Regions from separate parts of the Actinacidiphila sp. ITFR-21 genome, predicted to be linked through region 3. Evidence: riboswitches for the same ligand, from Rfam matches in the RefSeq annotation. Region 3 holds a riboswitch; each other region holds the start of a gene.
What was found. A riboswitch is a leader RNA that binds a small molecule or an ion and turns the genes downstream of it on or off. The one in region 3 is predicted to bind S-adenosylmethionine.
Positions count from the first base shown of each region.

Region 1: another riboswitch for S-adenosylmethionine. It lies ahead of RLT57_RS06270 (aminotransferase class V-fold PLP-dependent enzyme); the one in region 3 lies ahead of RLT57_RS33580 (putative leader peptide).
Region 2: another riboswitch for S-adenosylmethionine. It lies ahead of RLT57_RS33435 (putative leader peptide); the one in region 3 lies ahead of RLT57_RS33580 (putative leader peptide).

Region 1 covers NZ_CP134605.1:1,409,301-1,412,563, reverse strand. The annotation lists gene qcrB (cytochrome bc1 complex cytochrome b subunit) at 1-314, shown strand, start outside; gene RLT57_RS06270 (aminotransferase class V-fold PLP-dependent enzyme) at 564-1,937, opposite strand; SAM riboswitch class IV at 1,951-2,068, opposite strand; gene trpD (anthranilate phosphoribosyltransferase) at 2,152-3,204, opposite strand; gene RLT57_RS06260 (hypothetical protein) at 3,209-3,263, opposite strand, start outside.
Region 2 covers NZ_CP134605.1:4,959,089-4,962,351, reverse strand. The annotation lists gene RLT57_RS22330 (non-ribosomal peptide synthetase) at 1-765, shown strand, start outside; SAM riboswitch class IV at 1,009-1,120, shown strand; gene RLT57_RS33435 (putative leader peptide) at 1,161-1,292, shown strand; gene RLT57_RS22325 (ABC transporter substrate-binding protein) at 1,706-2,863, shown strand; gene RLT57_RS22320 (ABC transporter permease) at 2,872-3,263, shown strand, end outside.
Region 3 covers NZ_CP134605.1:6,393,875-6,397,137, reverse strand. The annotation lists gene RLT57_RS28315 (ABC transporter substrate-binding protein) at 1-775, opposite strand, end outside; gene RLT57_RS33585 (putative leader peptide) at 1,026-1,169, opposite strand; SAM riboswitch class IV at 1,212-1,322, opposite strand; SAM riboswitch class IV at 1,504-1,616, shown strand; gene RLT57_RS33580 (putative leader peptide) at 1,678-1,821, shown strand; gene RLT57_RS28310 (NtaA/DmoA family FMN-dependent monooxygenase) at 2,012-3,263, shown strand, end outside.

The DNA of each region.
Region 1 (3,263 bases), 5.0 Mb from region 3:
TCCAGCGCCGCGACCGCGACAAGGTGCTGCACGGCCGGGAGACCGGCATCATCAAGCGGCTGCCGCACGGTGAGTTCATCGAGGTGCACGAGCCGCTGTCGCAGCAGCAGCTGCACGTCCTCACCGCCCACGTCCAGCCCAGGCCGATCGACCCCGGCCCCGAGGTCGACGAGAACGGCGTCGAACGCAAGGTCGGCCCGATCGCCAAGGTCCAGGCCCGGCTCTCCCGCAACTTCTACGGCGAGCACAGCCAGATCCCGAAGCCGACGGCCGAGGAGTACGAGGAGATCACCAGCGGACACGGTCACCACTAGCCGCGCGCCGTACGGTCGCCGAACGGCCCCGGGCCGTCCCCCGCACCCCTTCCCGGGGGCGCGGGGGACGGCCCGGGGCCGTTTACGGCTGCCGTTTTCCACGGCCGTCACCCGTCGCCCGCCGGCCGGGCCGCGCGGGTGGCCGCCCGTCGCCGCACCCCGCCGGAACGCCCCGGCTCCCGAAGCGGGGGCCGGGGCGGCGTATGGCGGGGCCGGTCTTGGTGACGGGCGGGGACGCGGGGCGCAGGGCTACGCCGGGACGCAACGGCCGTTCTCGGTGCGGTAGGACCAGCGGGCGCCGTCCTTGACGAGGGTGGTGACCGCGTCGAGGAAGCGGTCGATGTGTTCGTCGGGGGTGCCGGCGCCGAAGCTGACGCGGATGGCGTTGAGGGAGCGTTCGCCGGGGGCGGCGTCGGGCGCGCCGCATTCGCCGGGCTCGTCGGGCTCGCTGTCCAGGAGCGTACGGACCAGCGGGTGGGCGCAGAAGAGGCCGTCGCGGACCCCGATGCCGTGCTCCGCGGACAGGGCCGCGGCGAAGTGCGAGCTGTTCCAGCCCTGGACGACGAAGGAGAGCACGCCGACCCGGGCGGAGTCCTCACCGAAGAGGGACAGCACCCGCACCTCGGGCACCGTGGCCAGCCCCTCGCGCAGCCGGGCCAGCAGCTGCCGCTCGCGGGTGACCAGCCGGTCGTAGCCGGCCTCGGTGAGGGCGCGGCACGCCGACGCGATGGCGTAGGCGCCGATCACGTTGGGCGATCCCGCTTCGTGGCGGGCGGCCACCGCGGTGTGCCACTCGACGTCGAGCTGTCCGTCGACCCGGCGGGCGACCTTGCGGGTGGCGCCGCCGCCGGCCAGGTACGGCTCGGCGTCGCGCAGCCAGTCGGGCCGGCCGGCGAGCACGCCGGAGCCGAAGGGCGCGTACAGCTTGTGCCCGGAGAAGGCCACCCAGTCCACGTCGAGCGCGGTGATGTCCACCGCCTGGTGCGGGACCAGCTGCGCCGCGTCCAGGACGATCCGGGCGCCGTGCCGGTGCGCGGCGGCGGCCAGCTTCCGTACCGGCCACAGCTCCCCGGTCACGTTGGACGCGCCGGTGACGCAGACCAGCTTGGGGCCCTTGGGGGCGCCGTGCAGTGCCACGTCGAGGGCGGCGACGGCCTGTTCGGGGGTGCGGGGGGCGGACAGCCAGGTGACGTGCGCGTCCTCGCCGCGCTGCCAGGGCAGCAGGGAGGCGTGGTGCTCGGTGTCGAAGACGTAGACCTGGGTTCCGGCCGGCAGTACGGCCGCGAGCAGGTTGAGCGAGTCGGTGGTGGACCGGGTGAAGACCACCTCGTCGTCCGGGCGACAGCCGAGGAACCGCGCGACCGTCGCGCGGCTCTGCTCGAACAGGTCGGTGGACAGCTGCGAGAGGTACCCGGCGCCGCGGTGCACGCTGCCGTAGTAGGGCGCGTACGCGGCCACGTCGTCCCACACCCGCTGGAGGGCCGGCGCGCTGGCCGCGTAGTCCAGGGCCGCGTACGTGACCTCGCCGCCCGTCACCAGCGGCACCCGGACGTCGCGTCCGAGGACCGGCAGCGGTGACGTGGTCTCACAGTCGGTAGCGGTCGCAGGGCTGTATACCGTCATGACAGAGCTCCCCAAGTCCGGCTTGCTGCGAGCCTTGCTTGCTCACAGCCTGGTCCTCACCCGGGGCACCCCACCACGGACGGAGGGTTGCCGGACAGCGAGCCGGGGCCTTGACGCTGTCACTCGTGACCTGGAGGACATTGTGCCAGAAGCCGGCGGACGCGCAAGACGCCGTCCACGACGCGGACGGCGTCCCCTTTGATGAGACGAAAAGCTACGCGTTGCTGGCCGCGACCCAGCGGTCCAGCACGGCGGCGGCGGCCCCGGAGTCCACGGACCGCGCCGCCTGCTCGATACCGGCCGCGATCTGCTGCTCCAGCGGTCCGTCGCCCGGGTGCAGCGCCACCAGGGCGGCGGCCGAGTTGAGCAGCACCGCGTCCCGTACCGGACCGGTCTCGCCGGCCAGCAGCCGCCGCGCCACCTCGGCGTTGTACGCCGCGTCGGCGCCGCGCAGCGCCTCCACCGGCACCAGTTCGATGCCCACGTCGCGCGGGTCGAAGGAGGTCTGCCCGACCTTGCCGTCGCGGACCACCCAGACCTGGGAGGTGGCGGTGGTGGTCAGCTCGTCCAGGCCGTCGTCGCCGCGGAACACCAGCGCGGAGGAGCCGCGCTCGGCGAGCACCCCGGCGAGGATCGGCGCCATCCGCGCGTCGGCGACCCCGGTGGCCTGGGCCCGTACCCGGGCCGGGTTGGTCAGCGGGCCGAGGAAGTTGAAGGTGGTGGCCACCCCCAACTCGGCGCGGGCGGTGGCCACATGGCGCAGCGCCGGGTGAAAGCGCACCGCGAAGCAGAAAGTGATGCCGGCCTCGGCGGCGACCTCCACCACGCGCTCCGGGGTCAGTTCGAGATTGACGCCGAGCTTGCCGAGGACGTCGGAGGCACCGCTCGCCGAGGAGGCCGCCCGGCTGCCGTGCTTGACGACCTTCGCGCCGGTCCCGGCCACCACTATCGCGGACATGGTGGAGATGTTGACCGTCCTGGCCCGGTCTCCGCCGGTACCGACGATGTCCACGCTCGGGCCGGGCACCTCGATGGTCCTGGCGTGCTCGTACATCGTGCGCACCAGGCCGGAGATCTCCTCCACGGTCTCGCCTTTGGCGCGCAGCGCGACGGCGAACCCGGCGATCTGCACGTCGGTGGCCTCACCGCGCATGATGCGGTCCATCGCCCAGGCGGTGTCGTCTTCGCTCAGGTCGCGGCCGGCCAGCAGTGCGGTCAGCACGTCGGGCCACGAGCGGGCGCCTCCGGCGGGGTTCTCAGTGCTCATGCGGTCACCCTATCGGCGCGGGGCGGCCGCGCCGCGGCCCGTGCGGCAACCTGTCGCCG
Region 2 (3,263 bases), 1.4 Mb from region 3:
GGGACGGGTCCCGCGCGGCCCGTCCACCACCTGTCGACGCTCGGCATCTTCCCCCGGACCGGGGCCGTGCCCGACGAGGACTCCTTCCCCTCCGTCGAGGACGTGCCGGACGACGGCTACGGCCAGAGCAAGTGGGTCGCCGAGGCCATGCTGCGGGACGCGCGCCGCCGGTACGGCCTGCCGGTGAGCCTCTACCGGATGGGCGAGGTGATGCCGAACACGCGCACCGGGGTCTTCAGCCACGGCGGCAGCCTGGCCGAGTTCCTGCTGGACGCGTCCGTCGAACTCGGCGTCACCTTCGGCACCGGCGCGCTCGGCGACTTCACCCCGGTCGACAACGTCAGCCGCCTCATCGCGACCGCCGTCCGCGACAGCCGCGTGGGGCAGACCTTCCACGTCGTGCAGCGCGAGTCGACCCGCCTGGACGACCTGCTCGGCCACGTCGCCGCCCGGTTCGGCCTGCGGAGCGTCGACTACGCGGAGTTCCGGCGGCGCGTCGCCGAACAGGACTCGCCGCTGCTCCAGCGGCTCGCCGCGGTGCTGCCCGACCCCGCCGCGGGCCCGCGGACCCTGACCGAGCTCTTCCGCGACGTGCCCTCCCCCGACGTCAGCCGCAACTGCCACGAGTTCGTCGACTCCGCGGCCGTCGAGTGGATCCCCCTGGACTCCGAGGTCTTCCACCACTACGCGGCGGCCCTGCGACCGCCGTCGGCCGCCCGCCGTGAGGACCTGCGGCTGCTCGGCAGGGCGGAGATGACCTCCTGATCCCCTGACAGCCGCGCCTCGGGGCCGGCGCACCGGTGGAAACACGTCGACGGCGGCCGGAATGCCGCCGAGAAGCGATCCGGTGTTCCGGCCCGCGAAGCCGAATTGTTGCACCGGTGTTGCGGTAATACCGGGGCGGAACGCGGTGGCCGGGCGGCATACGGCCACCGCGAATCGGTGTGCGCCGAATTCCCCCCGAACTCTTGCCCCGCCGCCCCGCACGGGGCTATCTTCCTGCCGACAGGTGATGAGTGTCAGCGTTCGGCCCTGGCCTGCTGACCGGCAACCCTCCTCCGCGGCGGGGTGCTCCAGGTGAACACCCGGCCGTGCCGCAGGGGCCCGGCAAGCGCGAGACCGGCGGGCGGTGCGCCCGCCGCCAAGTGGAGGTGCTGACGATGGGTGAGCGGCAGACGTCGCGGCCCGAAGGTCGCAGCGCCGTACGGGCGTTCCGGAGCTCCTCCCGTCGTCACATCGACCTTCAGCGCGTCGCCGCCGCTCTCTGTCCCGGGCTGCCCGCCGGCCGCTGACACGGCGCGGCCGCCCCGGGCGGGCAACATGCCGCCACCGGGCCGGACCTGACGGCGGCTCCGGCCGCGGCCCGGCGGGCACGGCACGGCCCGCGCGGCACGCACGGTAGCCGGTCGGCGCGGGATCACGCCGGCCGGCCCGGCGTACCTCCCCGGCGATCCCCCGCGGAACCGTATCCCGTACGCGGCGCGGTGAGCACCGACGGATTCGGCCGCCTGCCGCGCCTGACACGCCCAGTCGCCTTCCCGGAAAATCCGGTGCCCCGCGGTCGATGACGTCCGCGTGAACGCGTGTGCTTTCTCCCGCCGACCCGGAAACCGGTCGCGCGAACAGATCTCCGTACGCATGCGGCTGCCATTGGAGCCGGTCCGCAAATCCGCCATGCCCGAATACCGGACAGGATTCCCGAACCATGAGTGACGACATTCCGCAGACGCCACAACCCGGCGACGCGAACCCCGAACCACCGCAGCCCGGCCTCGTCGAGGCGAACGTCGACCTCGACGCCGCCAAAAGCGTCTCCCGGCGCCGCCTGCTCACCTTCGGCGCCGTCGGCGTGGGCGCCGCCGCTGCAGCCGGCCTGGGCAGCTGGGCCTTCATCAGGAGCGACACGAAGGACAGCGGCACCGCCGACGGCCTCACCGTGACGAGGTCGTGGGCCGACCGGCAGCTGACCGTCACCGCCCCCAGCGGCGTCTGCGACGCGCCGCTGATCGTCGCCTACGAGAAGGGCTTCTTCCGGGACGCCGGGCTGAACGTCGTCCTGAAGAAGACCGGCACCGACGAGGACGCCACCGCCGCCGTCGGCTCGGGCAAGTACATAGCGACCAACGGCATCTTCTTCAACTTCCTCGGCCCGATCTACAACGGCACCCCGGTCAAGCTGTCCGGCGGGCTGCACCACGGCTGCCTCGACCTCTACGCCCGCAACGACGGCTCGGTGCCCACCGTGGCCGCGCTCAAGGGCCGGAAGATCGGCGTGAGCAGCCTGCAGGGCTCGGCGCCCAACTTCTTCTCCCTCGACCTGCTCGACGCCGGCATCAACTCCAGTCCGGCGGCCAAGCAGGTCGAGTGGGTCGTCATCGAACAGGACCTCCTACCGAAGGCGCTCCAGGACAAAAAGGTCGACGCCATCGCGACCGCCGGCGGCTTCCTGCCGATCATCCAGGGGGTCAAGGACGGCTGGGCAAAGGAACTCTCCGACAACCGCGACCTGAGCCGCAACGCCTCCTACCCGTGCTGCGCGGTCGCCCTGAACGAGACCTTCGTCAGCCAGGACCCGGTCACCGCCGCCAGGCTGGTCAACGCCTGGGCGCGCGGCTCGCGCTACGTGGGGGCGAACCTGCAGGAGACCGCCGAGATCGAGTCCGGCAGGCACTACGTCCCGGACACGGCGGCCAACATCCTGCCGGTGCTGCAGACCCTCACCTTCGACCCCTCGCCCAAGAACCTGCAGCGGGTCCTCGAGCCGGGCATCGACAAGTTCATCCACACCGGCTTCCTCCCCGCCGGTACCGACGCCCGGGCGCTGGCCGACAAGGTCTTCGTCAACCTCGGTCTCGACTTCTGAGGAAGACCATGGACCCCACCACGCTCAACGCCGTCCCGGCCGCCACCCCGGCGGCGGCCGGGACGGCGGCCCCCACCGGGACGACCGTCCAGGGCGCGGCGCGTATCCACGCGGCCCTGGAGAAGGTCACCCACCCGGTCCGCGTCAACCCGGTCCTCACCGGCGCCGGCGTCCTCGCCTGGGCCGCCTTCAGTACGATCACCGAGGTCGTGCACGACAGTCCGGGACTGCCGCTGCGCGACAGCGCCGCCGTCCGCGCCACCACGGACTTCACCGCGATCGTCGGGGCGGCCGTCGCCGGGCTCGCGGTGGTGCTGTGGGCGCTCAGCGGCATCCGCGGGCGGCTGGGCGCCCGCGCGGCCGCCCGTGTCGCACACGGTTCGGCGTGGCTGTTCGGCTC
Region 3 (3,263 bases):
TCGGGCCGAAGTAGATGTCCACCTTGCCGTTGGCCAGGCCGAGGAAGATCGGCGCGCTGTCGGTGAAGTACTGGACCTTGTACGGCTTCTTGCCGACCCCGGCGCACTTGGAGGCGCCGTCGGTGAGGATCTGCTGGAAGGTCGACCCCGGGCTGGTGGCGATCGTCAGCCCGCACAGGTCGGTGAGCTGCGTGGCGGAGTCGATCGGTACGTCCTTGGCGCCCAGGAAGGACTGGCCGTCGTTGAGGTAGGTCGCGAAGTCGACCACCTCCTCGCGGGCCTTGGTGACGCCGAAGTTGTCCTGGCCGACGTCGTACTTGGCGTTCTGGACGCCGGGGATCACCGTGGGGAAGGTGCCGTACTCCACGTTCCAGGTGACGCCGAGCACCTTGGCGACGGCGTTGCGCAGGTCGACGTCGAGGCCGATGGGGTCGCCGTCGGAGTTCTCGCCGCCGTGCGGCAGGCCGGAGACGCCGGGCGTCTGGGTGGTGCCGAGGGTCAGCTTGCCGGCGGCGCGGATCTTGGCGGGCAGCTCCGCGTTCAGCGTCGGGTCGGTGGCGACGGCGGAGACGACGTCCTGGTCCGGGATGGCGGTGGAGGCGGCCGACGTGGCCGGGGCGGCGGCGGTCGTGGCGCCGGTACCGGAGGGCGCGGCCGAGCCGGAGTCGTCGGAGGAGCTGCCGCAGGCGACCAGCAGGGTCAGTCCCACGGCTGCCGCGGCGGTGGCCGCGGCCAGGCGCGGTACGCGGCGGCTGGAGCGTCTTTCGGTGGTCACGGGATTGCCTCTCGCACGGTGGTCGGTCCCGGTGCGGGACGTGGCGGGCACCGGGACGGGGGAAGAGAAGAGAAAAGGGGGGCGGCCGGGCGGGGATCCGGTCGCGCGACTGCCCGCAGCACCACGAGGGGCCGCCGGAGCGGGCCCCGGCCGGCCGCGCGGCGACGGCGGGCGGGAAGGAACGGGAGCGGTACGGAGCCGGAGCGCCGGGACCGGACCGGACCAAACCGGGCCGGTCGCGGGCGGGTCCTCAGACGGTCAGCGGGCCCGGGGACGTCTCGGTACCCGGACACAGGGCGCTGCTGACCCGCAGCAGGTCGACATGGCGGCGGACCACAAGGACCGGGAACGCACCACGCGGGCGTGCCGCGTGCCGGCAGTGCCGTATGTCCATGTCCGTCCCCTCGTTCCCCTCGGTCCCGTCGGGCCCTTGGGGGCACCGCGCTTACGGGACGTCCGTGTCCCGTCGGGTCGTCACCTGGAGCACCCCGCCGCGGAGGAGGGTTGCTGGTCAGCCAGCCAGGGCTGCGCGCTGACGCTCGTAACCAGGGGTCACGTTAACCGCCCGGCGACTTTCGGACAATCCCCGCGGGAGCGACGAACGTCACTGTCCGGGCCCCCCGGGGCACGCGTACCGGCCGCCGCACCGGGGAAACGGTCGTGGGGCGGCCGGTGTTCGGCCGGTGGGGGATTGTGTCCGGCGGCGTCGCGGAGTTACGGTGCTGGCAGGTCATGAGTGTCAGCGACAAGCCCTGGCTCGCTGAACGGCAACCCTCCTCCGCGGCGGGGTGCTCCAGGTGACGACCGGGCGGGACCGAAGACGGCTCCGCAAGCGCGGGCTCGAGCGGGTGCGAGCCGATCGAGGCGGAGGTGACGTGGTGCGGGAAAACCCTGGGCGGTTCATGACCACCGTTGCCATGTACTCACGGCGTCACATCGACCTCCAGCGCGTCGCCGGCGCGCTGTGTCCGGGTCAGCCGACGGCCGCCCTGCGGCCCACCGCATCCCCGCCCGCGCCGCTTCCCCGCTGCCTTCGGCGCTCCTAGCCCCCGCCGGTCGGGGGCGGCCGGAACCCCGACCCCGACCCGCTCGGCCCGCCGGACGCGGCACCGGACCCCCGGCGCCGACGGTGAGGCCGGCACCCGCGCGGGCCACTTCGACCGCCCCGCCCTGCCCCGCCCACTGCCACGCCGCGGCCCGAGCGCCCCGCGCGAAGCCCCAAGGAGGCCCGCCCGCATGAGCAGACCCCGCAAGCAGATCCACCTCGCGGCCCACTTCCCCGGCGTCAACAACACCACGGTGTGGAGCGACCCGGCGGCCGGCAGCCAGATCGAGTTCAGCTCCTTCGCGCACCTGGCCCGTACCGCCGAGCGGGCCAGGTTCGACTTCCTGTTCCTGGCCGAGGGCCTGCGGCTGCGCGAGCAGGGCGGCGAGATCTACGACCTGGACGTGGTGGGACGCCCCGACACCTTCACCGTCCTCGCCGCGCTGGCCGCCGTCACCGACCGGCTGGGACTGGCCGGGACGATCAACTCCACCTTCAACGAACCGTACGAGGTGGCCCGCCAGTTCGCCTCCCTGGACCACCTGTCGGCCGGACGCGCCGCCTGGAACGTCGTCACCTCCTGGGACGCCTTCACCGGCGAGAACTTCCGCCGCGGCGGCTTCCTCGCCCAGGACGACCGCTACGAGCGGGCCCGGCAGTTCCTGGAGGCGACGTGGAAGCTGTTCGACTCCTGGCGCGGTGACGAGATCATCGCCGACAAGGAGTCCGGCCGGTTCCTGGCCGCGCCGGGTCCCGGGCGCTTCGACCATCACGCCGACCACTTCGACGTCTCCGGCCACTTCAACGTGCCGCGCAGCCCGCAGGGCCGCCCGGTGGTCTTCCAGGCCGGCGACTCCGAGCAGGGCCGGGAGTTCGCGGCGTCGGCTGCGGACGTCATCTTCACCCGGCACGGCACCCTGGAGGCGGGAAAGGCGTTCTACGCCGACGTCAAGGGCCGGCTGGCGAAGTACGGGCGCTCCCCCGAGGAGCTGCTGGTACTGCCGGGCATCACCTTCGTCCTGGGCGACACCGAGGCGGAGGCGCACGAGAGGGCGGATGTGGTCCGGCACCAGCAGGTCAGCGGGCAGACCGCGATCAAGTTCCTGGAGCAGCTGTGGAACCGCGACCTGAGCGCGTACGACCCCGACGGGCCGCTGCCCGCGGTCGATCCGCTGGTCGGCGAGAACACCATCGCGCGGGGCCGGGCCGGCGTGGGCAAGCGCGACCCGCTGCCGATCGCGGCGCAGTGGCGGGCGCTGGCCGAGGAGAAGAAGCTCTCGATCCGGGAACTAGTCGTCGAGCTGACCAGGCGGCAGGTCTACGTCGGCACCCCGGAGCAGGTGGCACGAACCCTCGACGAGTTCGTGCAGGCCGACGCGGGTGACGGCTTCATCCTCGCGCCGCACCTGACGCCCGGCGGGCTCGACGAGTTCGCCGACACCG